One region of the Methylobacterium carpenticola genome, then DNA from elsewhere that is predicted to be linked to it. Evidence: predicted binding sites of a transcription regulator. Region 1 holds the regulator's gene; each other region holds the start of a gene.
The links. Region 1 encodes PhoB, which activates phosphate uptake and scavenging genes when phosphate is short. Its sites were predicted from a motif close to TGTCATNNANCTGTCAT; they were not measured.

Region 1 (4,304 bases):
GAGCCCCTTGGCGTCGCGCTCCGCATCGCCGTCCACCGCCGGCTGCTGGCTGCCGTTGAGGTCGGACTGGGTGCGGAAATGGAAGCTGTGGCCGTCCCCGCTCTCGAAGGTGTTGTTGCGCAGGTCCGAGGTGCGCGTGCCGCTCTCCGAACTCTCCAGCACCGTCACCTGGCGGTACTGCAGCGCCCATCCCTTGCAGGGGTCGCCCGAGAAATCGAACACGATCCGGCCCCGGGCGCTGTCGACCGAGCGCGCCCCGCCGCTGCGCATCAGCGACAGGTCGTAGACCGCGCGGTGCGGCGCGAGGCGGATGCCGGATGCCGGTTCGGCGGCGAGACCGGTGGGGGCGAGGGCGAGGAGCGGAAGCAGGGACGCGAGGACGATCCGCATGAGTTTCCCGGGGGTCGAGCGCGTACGGCGCCGGGCCCGAACATAGGTGCAGCCCAGCCCGCGGGCAACGCCGCCTCTCGGGCGGGGGCACCGTGGCTTGTCTGCCACGCTGATCGCGCGAGCGGTTCGGGAGGCTGGCGTCGGAACTGCCCGATCGGGCCCGCGGCCGCGTCTCCGGCCCCGTGCGGACGGGGTCCCGAGGCCGGGTCCGGCAGCCCCCGGGATTGCCCACAAGCTGTTGACGGCGTGTGGATTTCAGGCGCCTGCGCGGCGGAGTTCGCGTGGCGCCGGCGCGCCTTGGCGCCCTTCCGAGGGGCGCCGCCGCATGCGCGGCCGGTGCGGGGAAAAGGGGCTCGGATGGGCCGGGGACTCTTGCGCGGGCAACAGCCGCTCCTGTAGGTTCACCCCCGTCGCAGGCGCTGTCACGAAGCGGCGATCACCAGCAGGATCGAAGGGTTTTGGCGCCCGGCCTCAGGGTCGGGCGAAGGCGGTCGCGTGCGCTTCGGCCGCCGGCGTACTGGGGGAATTCGGAGGCGGCGATGATGGATGCGGGCCCGAGCTGGACGAAGGAACGGGTCGAACTCCTCAAGCGGCTCTGGGGGGAAGGACGCAGTGCGAGTCAGATCGCCGCCGAGATCGGGGGCGTGTCGCGCAATGCGGTGATCGGTAAGGTGCATCGGCTCGGCCTCGCCGGGCGGGTGCTGAAATCGAACGGCGCGGTGAGTGCGGCCGCGCCCGCGCCCGTGCAGCCCCGCCGCACGGTGAGCGAGGAGGTCCGCGTGCCGAGCGCGGCGCCCACGCCGACGATGGTCGCCCCGGCGCCCGCGTCGCTGGCGCTGGTGCGTCCGGAGAGCATCGCGCCGCCTGATGTGGCGCTGCCGCTCTCCGAGCGTGTGACCATCATGGAGCTGCGGGAGTTCATGTGCCGCTGGCCCATGGGGGACCCGTCCTCGCCGGATTTCCGCTTCTGCGGTGCCCGCTCGATCACCGGGCTGCCCTACTGCACGCATCACGCCCGCATCGCCTATCAGCCGGCTGCGGAGCGCAAGCGCAGCGACCGGCGCGCGGTGGGCTTCCGCTGAAATCCAGGCACTCCCGGCGCCGGGTTGCCCTGCGCCGGGCCTAAGGCGCGACGCCCACACGAAAGAGCCCTCCGCCGATGGCGGAGGGCTCTTTCGTGTGGGGATGCGGGAGGCTCGCGGGGCGGATGGGCCGCCCAGCCGGGGATCAGGCCGCGCCGGTGGCGAACATCTCATCGAAGGAGTAGCCCGATCCGCGCACCGTGCGGATCGGGTCCGGGCGGCGCGGCCGGTTGATGGCCTTGCGCAAGCGGCCGATATGCACGTCGACGGTGCGCTCGTCGATGTAGACGTCGTGGCCCCAGACGCCGTCCAGCAGCTGCTCCCGGGAGAAGACCCGGCCGGGGCTCTGCATCAGGAATTCGAGCAGCTTGAACTCGGTCGGGCCGAGATGCAGCTCGCGGCCCTCGCGCCGGACCCGGTGGCTCACCCGGTCGAGTTCGATGTCGCCCGCGACCAGAAGATGCGCCACGTGGGCCGGCTTCGCGCGGCGCAGGAGCGCGCGCACGCGGGCCAGGAGCTCCGGCACCGAGAACGGCTTGACGATGTAGTCGTCGGCACCGGTCGCGAGGCCCCGCACCCGGTCGCCCTCCTCGCCCCGTGCCGTCAGCATGATGATCGGCAGGCGCTCGGTCTCCCGGCGGGCCCGGATCCGGCGGCAGAGCTCGATCCCGGACAGGCCCGGCACCATCCAGTCGAGGAGGACCAGATCCGGGATCTGCTCGCGCAGCCGGATGTCGGCCTCGTCGCCCCGCATGACGGAATCGACCTCGAAGCCTTCGGCTTCGAGGTTGTAGCGGAGGAGGAGCGTCAACGGCTCCTCGTCCTCGACGATCAGGATCCTCGTGCTCATGCGGGCTTTCGGGACTCCGACGGGGTCACGCGTCCGTCTGCGGCGCCACCGTGGCGTAGCTCGACCGGTCGTTCTTGGGCCGTTCGGCCACCAGGGTCTCGCCGGTGACGAGATAATGGATCGTCTCGGCGATGTTGGTGGTGTGGTCGCCGATCCGTTCCACGTTCTTGGCGCAGAACAGGAGATGCGTGCAGAAGCTGATGTTGCGCGGATCCTCCATCATGTAGGTCAGGAGTTCGCGGAACAGCGAGGTGTAGAGGGCGTCGATGCCGCCGTCGCGGGTCCAGACGTCGAGGGCCGCGGCGGTGTCCTGGGTGGCGTAGGCGTCGAGCACGTCCTTGAGCTGGGCCTGGACCAGCTCGGCCATGTGCTGGACGCCGACCACGATCTTCTGCGGCTGCGCTTGGTCGCTGATCGCCACCACGCGCTTGGCGATGTTCTTGGCGAGGTCGCCGATCCGCTCCAGATCGCCCGAAACGCGGATGGCCGAGACGGTCTCGCGCAGATCGATCGCCATCGGCTGGCGCCGGGCGATGAGCAGGATCGCCCGCTCCTCGATCTCGCGCTGAAGCCCGTCGAGGCGGGAATCCGCCGCGATGATCGACTGCGCGAGGCTGGCGTCGCGCCGCACCAGGGCGGCGGCGGAATCCGCCACCATCTTCTCGGCGATGCCGCCCATCTCGGCGATGCTGCGGCGCAGGTTCTGCAGGTCCGTGTCGTAGGAACTGACGATGTGTTGGTCCGGCATGGCTCTGTCCCCTTCCCAACCTGTGCGATCAGCCGAACCGGCCGGTGATGTAGTCCTGGGTCTGGCGCTTCGCCGGATTCATGAACAGGCGGTTCGTCGGTCCGACCTCGACGAGTTCGCCGAGATACATGAAGGCGGTGAACTGCGAGATGCGGGCCGCCTGCTGCATGTTGTGGGTGACGATGGCGATGGTGAACTCGCCGCGCAGCTGCTCGATCAGCTCCTCGATGCGCCCGGTCGAGATCGGGTCGAGGGCCGAGGTCGGCTCGTCGAACAGGATCACCTCGGGGCGCTGGGCCACCGTGCGGGCGATGCAGAGGCGCTGCTGCTGGCCGCCCGAGAGGCCCATGCCGGATTGCCTCAGCTTGTCCTTCACCTCGTCCCACAGGGCCGACTTGCGCAGGGCCTCCTCGACGCGGTTGTCGAGATCGGCCTTGCCGAGGCGCTCGTAGAGCCGGATCCCGAAGGCGATGTTGTCGTAGATCGACATCGGGAACGGGGTCGGCTTCTGGAACACCATGCCGATGCGGGCGCGCAGCTCGTTGAGGTCGATCGACGGGTCGAGGATGTTGCGCCCGTCGAGCAGGATCTCCCCTTCCGCGCGCTGCTCCGGATAGAGGCTGTAGATCCGGTTGAAGGTGCGCAGCAGGGTGGACTTGCCGCAGCCCGACGGGCCGATCAGCGCCGTGACCTGCCGGTCGAGGAAGTTGAGGTTGATGTTCTTCAGGCCGTGGAAGGTATTGTAGTAGAAGTTGAGATTCTTGACCGAGATGCGGACCGGCGCGGCCTCGTCGGCGACGCTGTTGCCGACGATCGGAGCGGCGGTGGCGGGGGCGCTCATCGGGATTCTCCTGAGGATCGGCAGGGGGTCAGCGGCTCTTGCCGCCGCCCAGGAAGACGCGGGCCACGATGGAGAGGCCCAGGATGGTGACGGTGATGAGGAGCGCCCCGGCCCAGGCGAGCTGGCGCCAGTTCTCGTAAGGAGAGAGGGCGAACTGGTAGATCATCACCGGCAGGTTGGCGACGCCGCCCATCAGGTTGGGAGCGAACCAGGAATTGTTGTTGAGCGCGGTGAAGAGGAGCGGCGCGGTCTCGCCGGCGATGCGAGCGAGCGCGAGCAGGATGCCGGTGACGATCCCCGATTGCGCGGCCTTCCAGGTCACGGCGCGGATCACGATCGAGGTCGGCGCGCCGAGCGCGGCGCCGGCCTCCCGCAGGGTGCCCGGCACGAGGC
Region 2 (4,304 bases), 2.9 Mb from region 1:
GATCTCCGCCGTGCGCCGCGGGATGTTCTCGAACTCGTAGGTGACGACGTCGACCGCCTGCGCGAAGGCCGCGAGGGCCGCGGCATCGTCGTAGGCCGCCACCGTGCGGGTGCCCGCGACGTCGAAGGCCGGGCTGTTGGCGTCGGGCGCGTAGATGTGGACCTTGAGGCCGTACTGCGCCGCGGCAACCGCGATCATGCGGCCGAGCTGGCCGCCGCCGATGATGCCGATCGTGCTGCCGGGGGCGAGGGGCGGGGAGGTCATGGTGCGGACCGGTCCGGATGCTCGGCCACGGCGTCGCTCTGGCGCTGGCGCCACGCGTCGAGCCGGCCGGCGAGATCGGCATCGGTGAGGGCGAGCACGGCGGCCGCGAGGAGCGCGGCGTTCACGGCCCCGGCCCGCCCGATGGCGAGGGTGCCCACCGGGATGCCGGCCGGCATCTGCACGATCGACAGCAGGCTGTCCTGGCCCGAGAGCGCCTTCGATTCCACCGGCACGCCGAAGACCGGCAGCGGCGTGAGGGCCGCGACCATCCCGGGGAGATGCGCCGCGCCGCCCGCGCCCGCGATCACGACCCGGAACCCGGCTGCCCGGGCGCCCTTGGCGAAGGCCACCATGCGGTCGGGCGTGCGGTGGGCCGAGACGATGCGCGCCTCATGGGGCACGCCGAGCGCTTCGAGGGTCTCGGCCGCATGCCGCATCGTGGCCCAGTCGGACTGGCTGCCCATGATGATCGCGACGGGAGGCGATGCCGCCATGCTCACACGCTTCCTTGGGTCTCTGCGCCCGCGTGATCGCGGGCCATCCGCTGCCACTAAGCAGGTTTCGCGAAAGTGGCCACCGGTTTTGCGACAAAAACCTGCGGCGCCCCAGAAACCTAAGCGGACGGGCCATCGCAACCGGACGACGCGGCGGGGACGCCCCGGCGCGGGCCGGGGTCAGGCGATGATGTCCGGCGTGAGCTGGTCCTCCAGGAAGGTGATGCGATCGCGCAGCACCAGCTTGCGCTTCTTCAGCCGCTGGATCTGCAGCCGGTCGCCGCTGGACAGATGCATCAGCGCTTCGATCGCATCATCGAGATCGCGATGCTCCTCGCGAAGACGCGTGAGCTCCGCCTCGTACTCGGCCGCCGATTCCGCACTCAACTCGAACGCCATTCTCGCCCATCCCGACGCCGCGAGCAGAGCATGCGCCAGCCGCCCGATTCCAGCAAGGCGCAGGTTCCCGGTCGAGGCCCTGTTTCACCAGCGCGGTGCCGCGGCTCAACTCCCGCGCGCAGAGCTGGCGTCCCGGCTACCCTAGCGGAAGAAGCGCTCTGCAGCGACCCCGCTTCGCTGCCGGTCGCGTGCATCCCGCCGACCACCGGATCAGTCGAGACCTGCCTCGACGTCAAATTGTTAAGTTTGGTTGATGAGAGCGGGGCCGGCAGGCGCGACAATCGTGCATTGCAGCAACGAATGCCTTCGACAGGCGCCTCGGCCTGTGGCAGTCTCTTTGTGTCGCAACCATGACAGGAGGAATCGGCCGATGTCGCTGCAGACGCATCTGTCCGAGCTCGAGCGCAAGCACGAGGCGCTCGAGCGCGAAATCCAGGACGCGATCTCCCACCCCTCGACGGACGATCTGCGGGTTGTCGAACTCAAGCGACGTAAGCTGCACCTCAAGGACGAGATCAACCGGCTGCGCACGAGCGTCACGCGGGTGATCCACTAGCTGCCCCGACCGCCGGACCCCGGGCGGCGCCGTCCCATCAGGGACGCGAGACCGCCAGCCCTTGCGCGCCGGGCGACGATGGAGAGAGCATCACCGCTCCGTCATCGGTTGGTGTCGCCGCCGCGGTCCGAACGGACATTCCACGTTCAGCTCCCATCGACGATCGGGGTGCCCCCGCCGTATCCGCACCTGTGCGCATCGCCACGAGGCGATTGCCCGGAGCGGCCCCGACGTCGGCGTCAGAGGTCCGTCGGCACGGCCTGCCGGCGTGGCCGCCTATTCGTATTGAGATTTTGCGATCATTGCCGGTCCGCCGATGGCGGGCCGCCGACGCTTCCGGGGGCGGCCGTCCGACGGCCGCCCCCATTCGCGAGCGCCCCCTCGAGCCTTGTCCGACGCAGTGGATCCCGGTTCGCCGCAGACGATGCGGCAAAATCAAAGACCGAGAGCAGCGTCCCGATGGCACTGTGACCGGGCGCGGCTCTAGCCCGACCGTGCGCCCTCGCTACAGGGCCTTGGCCATCTCCCTCAGGACGAATTTCTGGATCTTGCCCGTCGAGGTCTTCGGGAGTTCCGTGAAGACGACGTGCCGGGGGACCTTGTAGCCGGCGAGCGACTCGCGGCACCAGCCGATCAGCTCCTCGGCCGAGACCATTTCCGAGCCCTTGAGTTCCACGAAGGCGCAGGGCGTCTCGCCCCATTTCTCGTCGGGCTTGGCCACCACGGCGGCGGCGGCGACGGCCGGGTGCTTGAACAGGGCCTCCTCCACCTCGATGGACGAGATGTTCTCGCCACCCGAGATGATGATGTCCTTCGAGCGGTCCTTGAGCTGGATGTAGCCGTCCGGGTGCTTCACGCCGAGGTCGCCGGAATGGAACCAGCCGCCCGCGAAGGCGGCAGCGGTGGCCTTCGGGTTCTTCAGGTAGCCGCGCATCACCACGTTGCCGCGGAACATCACCTCGCCGAGGCTCTGGCCGTCCGCCGGGACCGGCTGCATCGTCTCCGGATCGAGCACGTCGAGGGCTTCGAGAGGCGGGTAGCGCACGCCCTGCCGGGCCTTGCGGGCCGCCTGCTCGGGCTTCGTCAGGGCATCCCAGTCGGCGTGCCACTCGTTGACCACCGCCGGGCCGTAGGTCTCGGTCAGGCCGTAGAGATGCGTGACGTCGAAGCCCGCCTCCGCCATGCCGGCCAGCACCGCCTCGGGCGGCGGCGCGGCGGCGGTGAAGAACGCCACCCGGTGCGAGAGCGCGCGCCGCTCCTGCGCGGGGGCGTTGAGCAGGAGCTGCATCACGATCGGCGCGCCGCACAGATGCGTGACCCGATGGTCCGCGATGGCGTCGTACATGGCCTTCGCCCGGACCTGCCGCAGGCAGACATGGGTGCCGGCCACCACCGAGAGCGTCCAGGGGAAGCACCAGCCGTTGCAATGGAACATCGGCAGCGTCCAGAGATAGACAGGATGCTTGCCGAGCACCCCCGTGACCACGTTGCCGACCGCAAGCAGCGAGGCGCCGCGGTGGTGATAGACGACGCCCTTCGGATCGCCGGTGGTCCCGGAGGTGTAGTTGAGCGAGATCGCGTCCCACTCGTCCCGCGGCATGACCCAGGAATAGGCCGGGTCGCCGGAGGCGAGGAGATCCTCGTACTCGATCGCGCCGAGGCGCTCGCCGGGGCCGGCGAATTCGGGATCGTCGTAATCGATGACGAGGGGCTTCACCGTCGCCAGCTCCAGCGCCGGCTTGATGATCCGGGAGAATTCCCGGTCGGTGATCAGCACCTTGGCCTCGCCGTGGTCGAGGCAGAAGGCGATGATCGCCGGGTCGAGGCGGGTGTTGAGGGTGTTGAGCACCGCCCCGGTCATCGGCACGCCGTAGTGGCATTCGATCATGGCGGGCGTGTTGGCGAGCATCACCGCCACCGTGTCGCCACGGGTGATCCCGCGCGCCGCCAGCGCCGAGGCGAGGCGCCGGGAGCGGGCATAGAGTTCGTGATAGGGCCGCCGCAGGGCCCCGTGGATGACCGCCACGTGGTCCGGGAACACCGCGGCCGCCCGCTCCAGGAAGGTCAGGGGCGTCAGCGGCTGGAAATTCGCCGGGTTCCGGTCGAGGCCACGGTCGTAGATGGTCTCGGCGGTCATGACGATGCCTCCCGGTGTCCTAGAGCGTTGTCCGACGAAGCGGATACCGGTTCGTCGCAGACAATGCGGCGAAATCAAAGGCCTAAAGCAGCACCCGATTGCCACGTGATCGGGTGCTGCCCTGGTCGCGGGTGCCCCCGCCTGCCTGCGCCAGTGTAGCCGAGGCGGCAGGGCGCAGAAGACGGAAGAATCGGGCGCCCGACGAAAGGCGTAGGCGCTTCCGAGAGGCGCAAGCGCATCGGCCCATTCAACACGGGGCGCCGCCGGCTTAAGCTCCCGGCAAAAGAGCCGCGCCGCCGCATCCGGGGCCCGCGGCCGGTCCGGACGGGAGGTGCGCCATGGCGTCGAGCGGGGCAGGGGAGAGCCGGTACGCGGCGGTCTACGGGGCTTGGCGGAGCGACCCGGACGCGTTCTGGGCCGAGGCCGCCCGCGCCATCGACTGGGAGCGGCCGGC
Region 3 (4,304 bases), 2.2 Mb from region 1:
GCGCACGCCCCGGTAGCGCCGGGGCCGCCGCCGGACGAATTCGGGCATGGCCTCCTCCAGCGGCACGTTGTCGTCGTGCAGGCGCTTGAAGGCGACGAGGCCCGAGATCAGCGTGCCGGCCTTCGAGGATTCGACGCCCGGGGTGAGCAGGAAGAGCAGCGAGTTCAGGTCGTTCTTCTCGGCGACGATGCGGTTCTCGCGCAGGTACTGCGCGACGATCGGGGCCGGGATGCCGTGCTCGGCGTACTCGCCCGTGCCCCGGTCGAAGCCGGGGGTGAGCACCGTGAGCTTGTTGGGGTCGGTGATGGCGTAGCCGGGCGCCACCCGGGTGAAGCCGTGCCAGCGGGCGCCGGGCGCGAGTTCCCAGTAGCGCGGCTCGCTCGCGAGGAGGTCGGTGGGAAGGCTCTCCCAATGCACCATCGTCCCGTCCGGCCCCTCGACCACGTCGGGCACGAAGGGATCGAAGAACCAGCGCCGCTGCGGATCGGCCTCGTTCTCCTCGAATTCCTTGCGGATCGCCCGCACCTTCTTGCGCCACTCGATCCCGAGCCGGATGGTGTCGTCCCACAGCACCATGCCGGAGCGGCCCTTCATCATCTGGGCCCCGACGTCGAGGGAGGCGAAGAGCGGGTAGAAGGGCGAGGTCGAGGCGTGGACGAGGAAGCTCTCGTTGAGCCGCCGATGCTCGACGCGCCGGCTCTGCCCGCGGATATGGCCGTCCCGCGTGTGGATCTGCGAGGCTTGGCTGAAGCTCGCGAGCTGCTTGTGGGTGGATTGCGTGGCGATGATGCCGGGCGAATCGGGCCCCAGCCCGTCGAGGCCCATGGCGAAGCGCCGCGCGAAGAGCGGGTGGAACTTCATGAAGCCCGCCCAGGCCTCGTCGAACAGGATGTAGTCGCAGAGGTGGCCGATCCGCGCCAGGATCTCCTGCGCGTCGTAGATCGTGCCGTCATAGGTGCATTGCTCGATCACCGCGACGCGGAACGGGCGCTCCCGGCGCCACGCCTCCTTGTCCTGGACGAGGGGGTTGGTGCGGATCTTCTCGCGGATCGCCGCCTCGTCGAAGGCGTCGTGGTAGATCGGGCCGATCAGCCCGTAGGCGTTGCGGTCGGTCTCGAGGAAGATCGGGATGCCGCCGCCGAGGAACAGGGCGCCGTGATGGGCGGCCTTGTGGTTGTTGCGGTCGAACAGGACGAGGTCGCCCTCGGCCACCAGAGCCGAGAGCACGATCTTGTTCGAGGCCGAGGTGCCGTTGAGGACGAAGTAGGTCTTCTCCGCCCCGAAGATCTGGGCCGCCTCCTTCTGCGCCTTCAGCGCCGGCCCCTCGTGGGTGAGGAGGTCGCCGAGGTCGAGGACCGAGTTGTCGAGGTCGTCGCGGAAGATCGCCTCGCCCAGATGCTCCACGAAGATGCGGCCGATCGGGGAGCGGTTGTAGAAGATGCCGCCGTTGTGGCCGGGGCAGGTCCAGAGCTGGTTGCCCTTCTCGGCGTAGTCGACGAGGGCGCCGAAGAACGGCGTCTTGAGGGTCTCGGCATATTGCGTGACGCGCGAGACCAGGCCGCGGGCGATGAATTCCGGCGTCTCCTCGGCGAGAAAGATGTAGCCGTCGATGAAGTCGAGGAGTTCGACCGGGATGTCCTCCAGCCGCTTGCGGCGGACCATGATGACGATCGGCATCTCCAGGCCGCGCTTGCGCATCATGTCGATCAGGGCGGCGGCCTTGCCGTCGAGGCCGCGCTTGCCCCAATCCACCACCATGCAGCCGATGGCCGCGTCGGTCTGGACCGCGATCGCCGCGTCCTCGACCCGGCGCGCCCGCACCACCTCGAAGCCGCGCGCCTCCACGGCCGCCACGATCTGGTTGACCCGCACGCCCTCCAGATCGTCGGGATCGAAGGCGGGGGTGCACATCAGGACGGTGAAGCGGCGGTGGAAATCCATGGGCTCCGGCTCCCGGTCGACAGGAGCCAGAGCCATCGGGTGAGACCATGACGGTTGGATGACGGAGCGGCGCCGGGGCAGCCCTCCGGCGCAGGGACGCGCCGGGGGGCCGGGCTCATACGGTTTCCGGATGATCGCTTCGCGATGCGGAAACCAGCCTCGCTCAGGCGCCGCGCGGGCTCGTGATACGGTTTCCGAAAGTGATCTTCCGGAAACCGTATCACTCCGCCGCCTGCGGCAGCGGCACCTGCGGCGCCCGGAACCGGGCGAGCAGCACCGCCTCCTCCGCCCTGGCCGTCTCGAGATTCTTCGCCTTGACCGGCCCGAAGCCGCGGATGGTCAGGGGCAGGTTGGCGAGGCCCACCGCCACCGCGTGGTTCGCGGGCGTCAGGTCGCGCAGGATCTCGGCGATGCGCGCCTCGAACTCGGCCACGAGGCGGCGCTCCTCCCGCCGCTCCCGCGTGTAGCCGAAGGGATCGAAGGGCGTGCCGCGCAGGCGCCTCATCCGGGCGAGCCCGCGGAAGACCGGCAGCATCCAGGGGCCGAAGGTCATCTTGCGCGGCCGTCCCGTGCGGGGGTCGGTGCGGGCGAGGAGCGGCGGCGCGAGGTGGAACTCGTAGCGCAGCCCCTCCCCCTCGAAGGTGTTGCGGATCTGCGCCTCGAAATGCCCGTCCGTGTAGAGGCGCGCCACCTCGTACTCGTCCTTGTAGGCCATCAGCTTGAACAGCGAGCGGGCCACCGCCTCGGTGAGCGGGGTGCCGCCCGGATGCAGCGCCGCCTCGCGCGCCCGCACCGCCGCCACCGTGCGGGCGTAGCGCTCCGCATAGGCCGCATCCTGATAGGCGGTGAGGAAGGCGGTGCGCCGGGCGATCAGCGCATCGAGATCCGGCGAGAGGTCCGCCTCCGGCGGGGGGGCGAGCGCGCCCAAAGTCTCGGGGGCGGCGGCGGCGCGCCGGCCCCAGGCGAAGGCCGCGAGGTTCATCGGCACCGCCTCGCGGTTGAGTTCGATCGCCCGCAGGATCGCGGCCCGCGAGAGCGGGATGCGCCCGCGCTGCCACGCATAGCCCAGCATGAACATGTTGGCCGCGAGCGCATTGCCGAGCGCCGCCACCGCGAGGCCGGTCGCGTCGGTGAGGTCGGCGTGGCCCGCGCCGGCCTTGTCGCGGATCGCCCGCTTCAGGCGCTCGACCGGCAGCGAGAAATCGGGCCGGCGGGCGAAGTCGCCGGGCATGATCTCGGCGGTGTTGACGACGACGTGGGTGCGGCCCGGCTGCACCGCCGCCAGCACCTTGCGGGTGCCGGTCACCACGAGGTCGCAGCCGAGGATCAGGTCGGCGGCGCCCGCCGTCACCCGGATCGCGTGGATGTCGTCCTGGTGGTTGGCGAGGCGGACATGGCTGAACACCGCCCCGCCCTTCTGGGCGAGGCCGGCCATGTCGATCATGCCGAGCCCCTTGCCCTCGAGATGGGCCGCCATGCCGAGGATCGCCCCCACCGTCACCACGCCGGTGCCGCCGACGCCCGTGACGATGACGTTGTAGGTGCCCTCGATCGCCGGCAGCGCGGGCTCGGGCAGGCCGTCGTCGGGCGCGCCGGGCAGGGCCACCGGCGGGCTGGTGCGCGGCTTGGCGCCGTGCACGGTCACGAAGGACGGGCAGAAGCCGTTGAGGCAGGAGAAATCCTTGTTGCAGCTCGACTGGTCGATCTTGCGCTTGCGGCCGAACTCGGTCTCCAGCGGCTGCACCGCCACGCAGTTCGACTGCACCGAGCAATCGCCGCAGCCCTCGCAGACGAGGTCGTTGATGATCACCCGCTTGTCCGGATCGGGGAACTGGCCGCGTTTGCGGCGCCGCCGCTTCTCCGAGGCGCAGGTCTGGTCGTAGATCATCACCGAGACGCCCGGAACCGTCGCGAGGTCGCGCTGCACCGCGTCGAGTTCCTCCCGGTGGTGGATCGTCAGGCCCTCCGGCCAGCGCATCCCGGCCGGGTACTTGTGGGGCTCGTCCGTGACGAGGGCGATGCGCTCGACGCCCTCGGCGCGGACCTGCTGGGCGATGCGGTCGACGGTGAGCCCGCCCTCGTGGGGCTGGCCGCCGGTCATCGCCACCGCGTCGTTGAACAGGATCTTGTAGGTGATGGCGGTGCCGGTATCGACGGCCCAGCGCAGGGCGAGCGAGCCCGAGTGGTTGTAGGTGCCGTCGCCCAGGTTCTGGAAGACGTGGCCGCGCTTGGAGAACGGCGCCTCGCCGATCCAGTTCGCGCCCTCGCCGCCCATCTGGGTGAAGCCGTCGGTGCCGCGCTCCATCCACTGGACCATGTAGTGGCAGCCGATGCCCGCATAGGCCCGGGAGCCCTCCGGCACC
Region 4 (4,304 bases), 3.1 Mb from region 1:
GCCTCGCCGCGACCCGTCCCCTCGACGTGATCGAGGGCCCGCTGATGGCCGGCATGAACGTCGTCGGCGATCTGTTCGGTTCGGGCAAGATGTTCCTGCCGCAGGTGGTGAAGTCCGCCCGCGTGATGAAGCAGGCGGTCGCCTATCTGATGCCCTTCATGGAGGAGGAGAAGGCGAATGGCGGCACCGGCCGGCAGGCCGCCGGCAAGGTGCTGATGGCCACCGTCAAGGGCGACGTCCACGACATCGGCAAGAACATCGTCGGGGTCGTGCTCGCCTGCAACAACTACGAGATCATCGATCTCGGGGTGATGGTGCCGGCCGCCAAGATCCTCGACACCGCCCGCAAGGAGCAGGTCGACATCGTCGGCCTCTCGGGCCTGATCACCCCCTCCCTCGACGAGATGGTGCACGTCGCCTCCGAGATGGAGCGCGAGGGCTTCGACGTGCCGCTCCTGATCGGCGGCGCCACCACGAGCCGGGTCCACACGGCGGTGAAGATCCACCCGGCCTACGAGCGCGGCCAGGCGGTCTACGTGACCGATGCGAGCCGCGCGGTGGGCGTGGTGTCGAGCCTGCTCTCGCCCGAGACGCGGGGGACGACCATCGAGGGCGTGCGCGCCGAGTACAAGCGCGTCGCCGATGCCCATGCCCGGGCCGAGGCCGACAAGCAGCGCCTGCCGCTGGCGCGCGCCCGCGCCAACGCCTTCAAGGCGGATTTCTCCGCCTACCGGCCGGCGAAGCCGACCTTCACCGGAACCCGGGTGTTCCGCTCCTACGACTTGGCGGAACTCGTTCCCTACATCGACTGGACGCCCTTCCTGCAGACCTACGAGTTCAAGGGCCGCTTCCCGGCGATCCTGGAAGATCCGGTGCAGGGCCCGGCGGCGCGGGCGTTGTTCGACGACGCGCAGGCGATGCTCGCCCGCATCGTGGAGGAGCGCTGGTTCAACCCGAAGGCGGTGATCGGCTTCTGGCCGGCCAACGCGGTGGGCGACGATATCCGCCTGTTCACCGGGGAGAGCCGCGCGGAGACGCTCGCCACCTTCTACGGGCTGCGCCAGCAGCTCTCGAAGCGCGACGGCCGGCCGAACACCTGCCTCTCCGACTTCGTGGCCCCGCGGGATTCGGGCCTTGCGGACTATGTCGGCGGCTTCGTGGTGACGGCCGGGCTGGAGGAGGTGCGGATCGCCGAGCGTTTCGAGCGCCAGAACGACGATTACCGCTCGATCCTCGTGAAGGCGCTCGCCGACCGCATCGCCGAGGCCTTCGCCGAGCGCATGCACGAGCGCGTGCGCAAGGAGTTCTGGGCCTACGCCCCGGACGAGAGCTTCACGCCCGCCGACCTCGTCTCCGAGGAATATCAGGGCATCCGGCCGGCGCCGGGCTACCCGGCCCAGCCCGACCACACCGAGAAGGCGACCCTGTTCGACCTGCTCCAGGCCGAGCCGCGGATCGGCGTGAAGCTCACCGAATCCTACGCGATGTGGCCGGGCTCGTCGGTCTCCGGCCTCTATCTCGCGCATCCGGAGGCCCATTACTTCGGGGTCGCCAAGGTCGAGCGCGATCAGGTGGAGGATTACGCCGCTCGCAAGGGCATGGACGTCGCGGAGGTGGAGCGCTGGCTCGGCCCGATCCTCAACTACGACCCGGCCCGCCACCTCGCCGCGGCGGAGTGATCCGGGCGGCGCGAGCCGCAACGAAACCGTGACGCACGAGAAACCCCTTCCTCCCTTCGAGGAAGGGGCTTCTCGTGCGCGGTCCATCTTGCGCGGGCTCCGCTCCCCGGCGTCATCACAGCGTCAGATCCCTGCGACATGCGTGCCGGACCGGTCGTCGATTGTCGGCGGGGCCGAACGGCGGGTTCCCGGTTCCGGACGGACCGCCCAAGCCCCGTCCCCGTCCCCGATTTGCGCCGGGCCCGGCACTTCCGCGCGGGCCCGATGGAGGAGCGCGATGGAGCACGATCCCAAGGCCGCCCGGCTCGAAGCGGTGCGCGAGGAGTTCGAGGACAGCCTCGACGAGGAGATCGAACTCGACCTCGAGGAGGAGCGCCTCGAGCGCATGGCCGAAGGCATCCGGGCGCCGAACCGGGAACCGAGCCTGCCGCGCGGGCTGTATTTCCGCGAGCTGCTCCGTCTGCAGCAGGAGCTGGTCCGCCTTCAGGATTGGGTGCAGACCCACAAGCTGCGCGTGGTCGTGATCTTCGAGGGGCGCGACGCGGCCGGCAAGGGCGGCGTCATCAAACGGATCACGCAGCGCCTCAACCCCCGCGTCTGCCGCATCGCGGCGCTCCCGGCGCCGAGCGAGCGCGAGCGGACGCAATGGTATTTCCAGCGCTACGTCGCCCAGCTGCCGGCCGCCGGCGAGATCGTGCTGTTCGACCGCTCCTGGTACAACCGGGCCGGCGTCGAGCGCGTGATGGGCTTCTGCACCGAGGCCGAGTACGAGGAGTTCTTCCGCTCCGTCCCCGAATTCGAGCGCATGCTGGTGCGCTCGGGCATCGTGCTGGTGAAGTACTGGTTCTCGATCACGGACGAGGAGCAGGAATTCCGCTTCCGGATGCGGATCAACGATCCGTTGAAGCAGTGGAAGCTGAGCCCGATGGACGTGCAGTCGCGGGCCCGCTGGGAGGCCTACACCAAGGCCAAGGAGATCATGCTGGCCCGCACCCACATTCCCGAGGCGCCCTGGTGGATCGTGGAGGCGGTGGACAAGAAGCGGGCGCGGCTCAACTGCATCAGCCACCTCCTGGAGCAGATCCCCTACGCGACGGTCGAGCGCCCGCCCGTGCATCTGCCCGATCGCGTGCGCCACGACGATTACGAGCGCCAGTCCATCCCCGAGGAGATGCACGTCCCGGGACGATACTGACCCGGCGGGCTCGTTGCCCACGGCGAGCCGCCGCCGGGCGGGCGCGCGAGGCTTGACCGATGCCCTCGCGCCGGCTCAAAGCTTGCGGCGAGGGCCGGGAACCGGCCGGGCGGCGCGACAAGCCGGAAGGGGCGCGATGCGGACAGGTCTTCTCGGGGGGATCGCGCTCCTGGCGGGGCTCGGAACGGCCGGCTGCGTGGAATTCGGCTACATCTCGCACACCTATGCGAGCCTCAAGCCGCAGGTGGTGACCATCGGCTGCAACGACCCCTACGAGGTCTTCGACGAGCGCCAGCAGCGCAAGGTCCTGATCGTCTCGAACGGCCTGCGCGAGGTCGCTGGCTGCGGCCTCGACGGGGCGGATCCGGCGCTCACCCGCCGCCGCCGCTTCAACGAGGCGGTGGCGGCCTATCTGCGCGAGACCGACCGCGACACCTGCCGCATCGTCGGCGAGACGGTGTTCGACGATCTGCGCACGGAGTTCGTCTATGCCTGCGCCGAGCCCGTGGAGAAGCCCGGCACCAAGGTACGGCGCCTGCCGGGACGGTACTGATACGGTTTCCGGACGATCACTTTCGGAAACCGTATCACGAGCCCGCGCGGCGCCTGAGCGAGGCCGGTTTCCGCATCGCGAAGCGATCATCCGGAAACCGTATGACGGATCAGGAATCGGACGGCTTCGGGTGCGGGAAGGTGCGCTCGGTCGCGTCGCCCGCCGCCGCCAGCAGGGCGCGGGCGAAGTGCCGCGCCTCGGCCCGGTCGAGGCCGATGACGGCCGTGACCGGCTGCCCGCCCAGATCCGAGAGGCCGAGTTCGAGCTGCACGCCCGCCTCCGTCGGCGTGACCTTCAGGGTCCAGTCGCGTTCGCTCATGCCGGCGCCTTCCGTGACGGGCCTCCGGGCGCCTTGATCGGCGCCGCAGCCGGGCAATGCCTATAGACCATTTTCCGGCGCCCGCGAGCCGGCCCGACTGCGCAGCGGCGGTTGACCCGCAGCGGTCCCGCGTGGTGGGTGCGCCCGATCGGGCGGGGCCCCGGGTCCGTCAGGGTCCGCAAGGCCGTGCCGGACGGCCGCAACGCCATGGTGCCGACACCTGCTGAGGAAAAAGCGATGAGCGAGATTGTCTTCCGCACCGGCGAGGCCACGGTGCTCGCCGCCGAGGGCCAGTATACCGACGCCATGCCGGAGGTGCTGATCGGGTCCGTGCGCGGCCCGGTCGGGAATGCCTTCGCGTCGATGATGGGGCAGGTCCAGGGCCATACCCGGATGTTCGTGGTGCGCGACCTCAACCAGCTCGTGCGCCCCGCCACCATGATGACCACCAAGGCCACGATCCACACCGCGGAATACGTGGAACTCCTCGGCGGCGTGGTTCAGGCCGCCACGGGCGACGCCATCGTGGATTGCGTGATCGAGGGCATCCTGCCGAAG

Region 2: the regulator PhoB is predicted to act here: its motif matches at 1,497-1,513, upstream of ACE101_RS15135 (YdcH family protein).
Region 3: the regulator PhoB is predicted to act here: its motif matches at 1,989-2,005, upstream of ACE101_RS18445 (Orn/Lys/Arg family decarboxylase).
Region 4: the regulator PhoB is predicted to act here: its motif matches at 1,790-1,806, upstream of ppk2 (polyphosphate kinase 2).

What each region holds. Positions count from the first base shown of each region.
Region 1 is NZ_JBHZEO010000001.1:6,133,125-6,137,428, forward strand. Features, by position in the region: gene ACE101_RS28415 (cell envelope integrity EipB family protein) at 1-390, opposite strand, end outside; gene ACE101_RS28420 (GcrA family cell cycle regulator) at 930-1,472, shown strand; gene phoB (phosphate regulon transcriptional regulator PhoB) at 1,618-2,322, opposite strand; gene phoU (phosphate signaling complex protein PhoU) at 2,348-3,070, opposite strand; gene pstB (phosphate ABC transporter ATP-binding protein PstB) at 3,099-3,911, opposite strand; gene pstA (phosphate ABC transporter permease PstA) at 3,940-4,304, opposite strand, start outside.
Region 2 is NZ_JBHZEO010000001.1:3,216,174-3,220,477, reverse strand. Features, by position in the region: gene ACE101_RS15150 (5-(carboxyamino)imidazole ribonucleotide synthase) at 1-264, opposite strand, end outside; gene purE (5-(carboxyamino)imidazole ribonucleotide mutase) at 261-758, opposite strand; gene ACE101_RS15140 (YdcH family protein) at 939-1,157, opposite strand; gene ACE101_RS15135 (YdcH family protein) at 1,528-1,713, shown strand; gene ACE101_RS15130 (acyl-CoA synthetase) at 2,219-3,850, opposite strand; gene ACE101_RS15125 (propionyl-CoA synthetase) at 4,189-4,304, shown strand, end outside.
Region 3 is NZ_JBHZEO010000001.1:3,938,423-3,942,726, reverse strand. Features, by position in the region: gene ACE101_RS18445 (Orn/Lys/Arg family decarboxylase) at 1-1,941, opposite strand, end outside; gene ACE101_RS18440 (indolepyruvate ferredoxin oxidoreductase family protein) at 2,162-4,304, opposite strand, start outside.
Region 4 is NZ_JBHZEO010000001.1:2,987,095-2,991,398, reverse strand. Features, by position in the region: gene metH (methionine synthase) at 1-1,679, shown strand, start outside; gene ppk2 (polyphosphate kinase 2) at 1,957-2,874, shown strand; gene ACE101_RS14140 (hypothetical protein) at 3,011-3,427, shown strand; gene ACE101_RS14135 (hypothetical protein) at 3,537-3,746, opposite strand; gene fae (formaldehyde-activating enzyme) at 3,984-4,304, shown strand, end outside.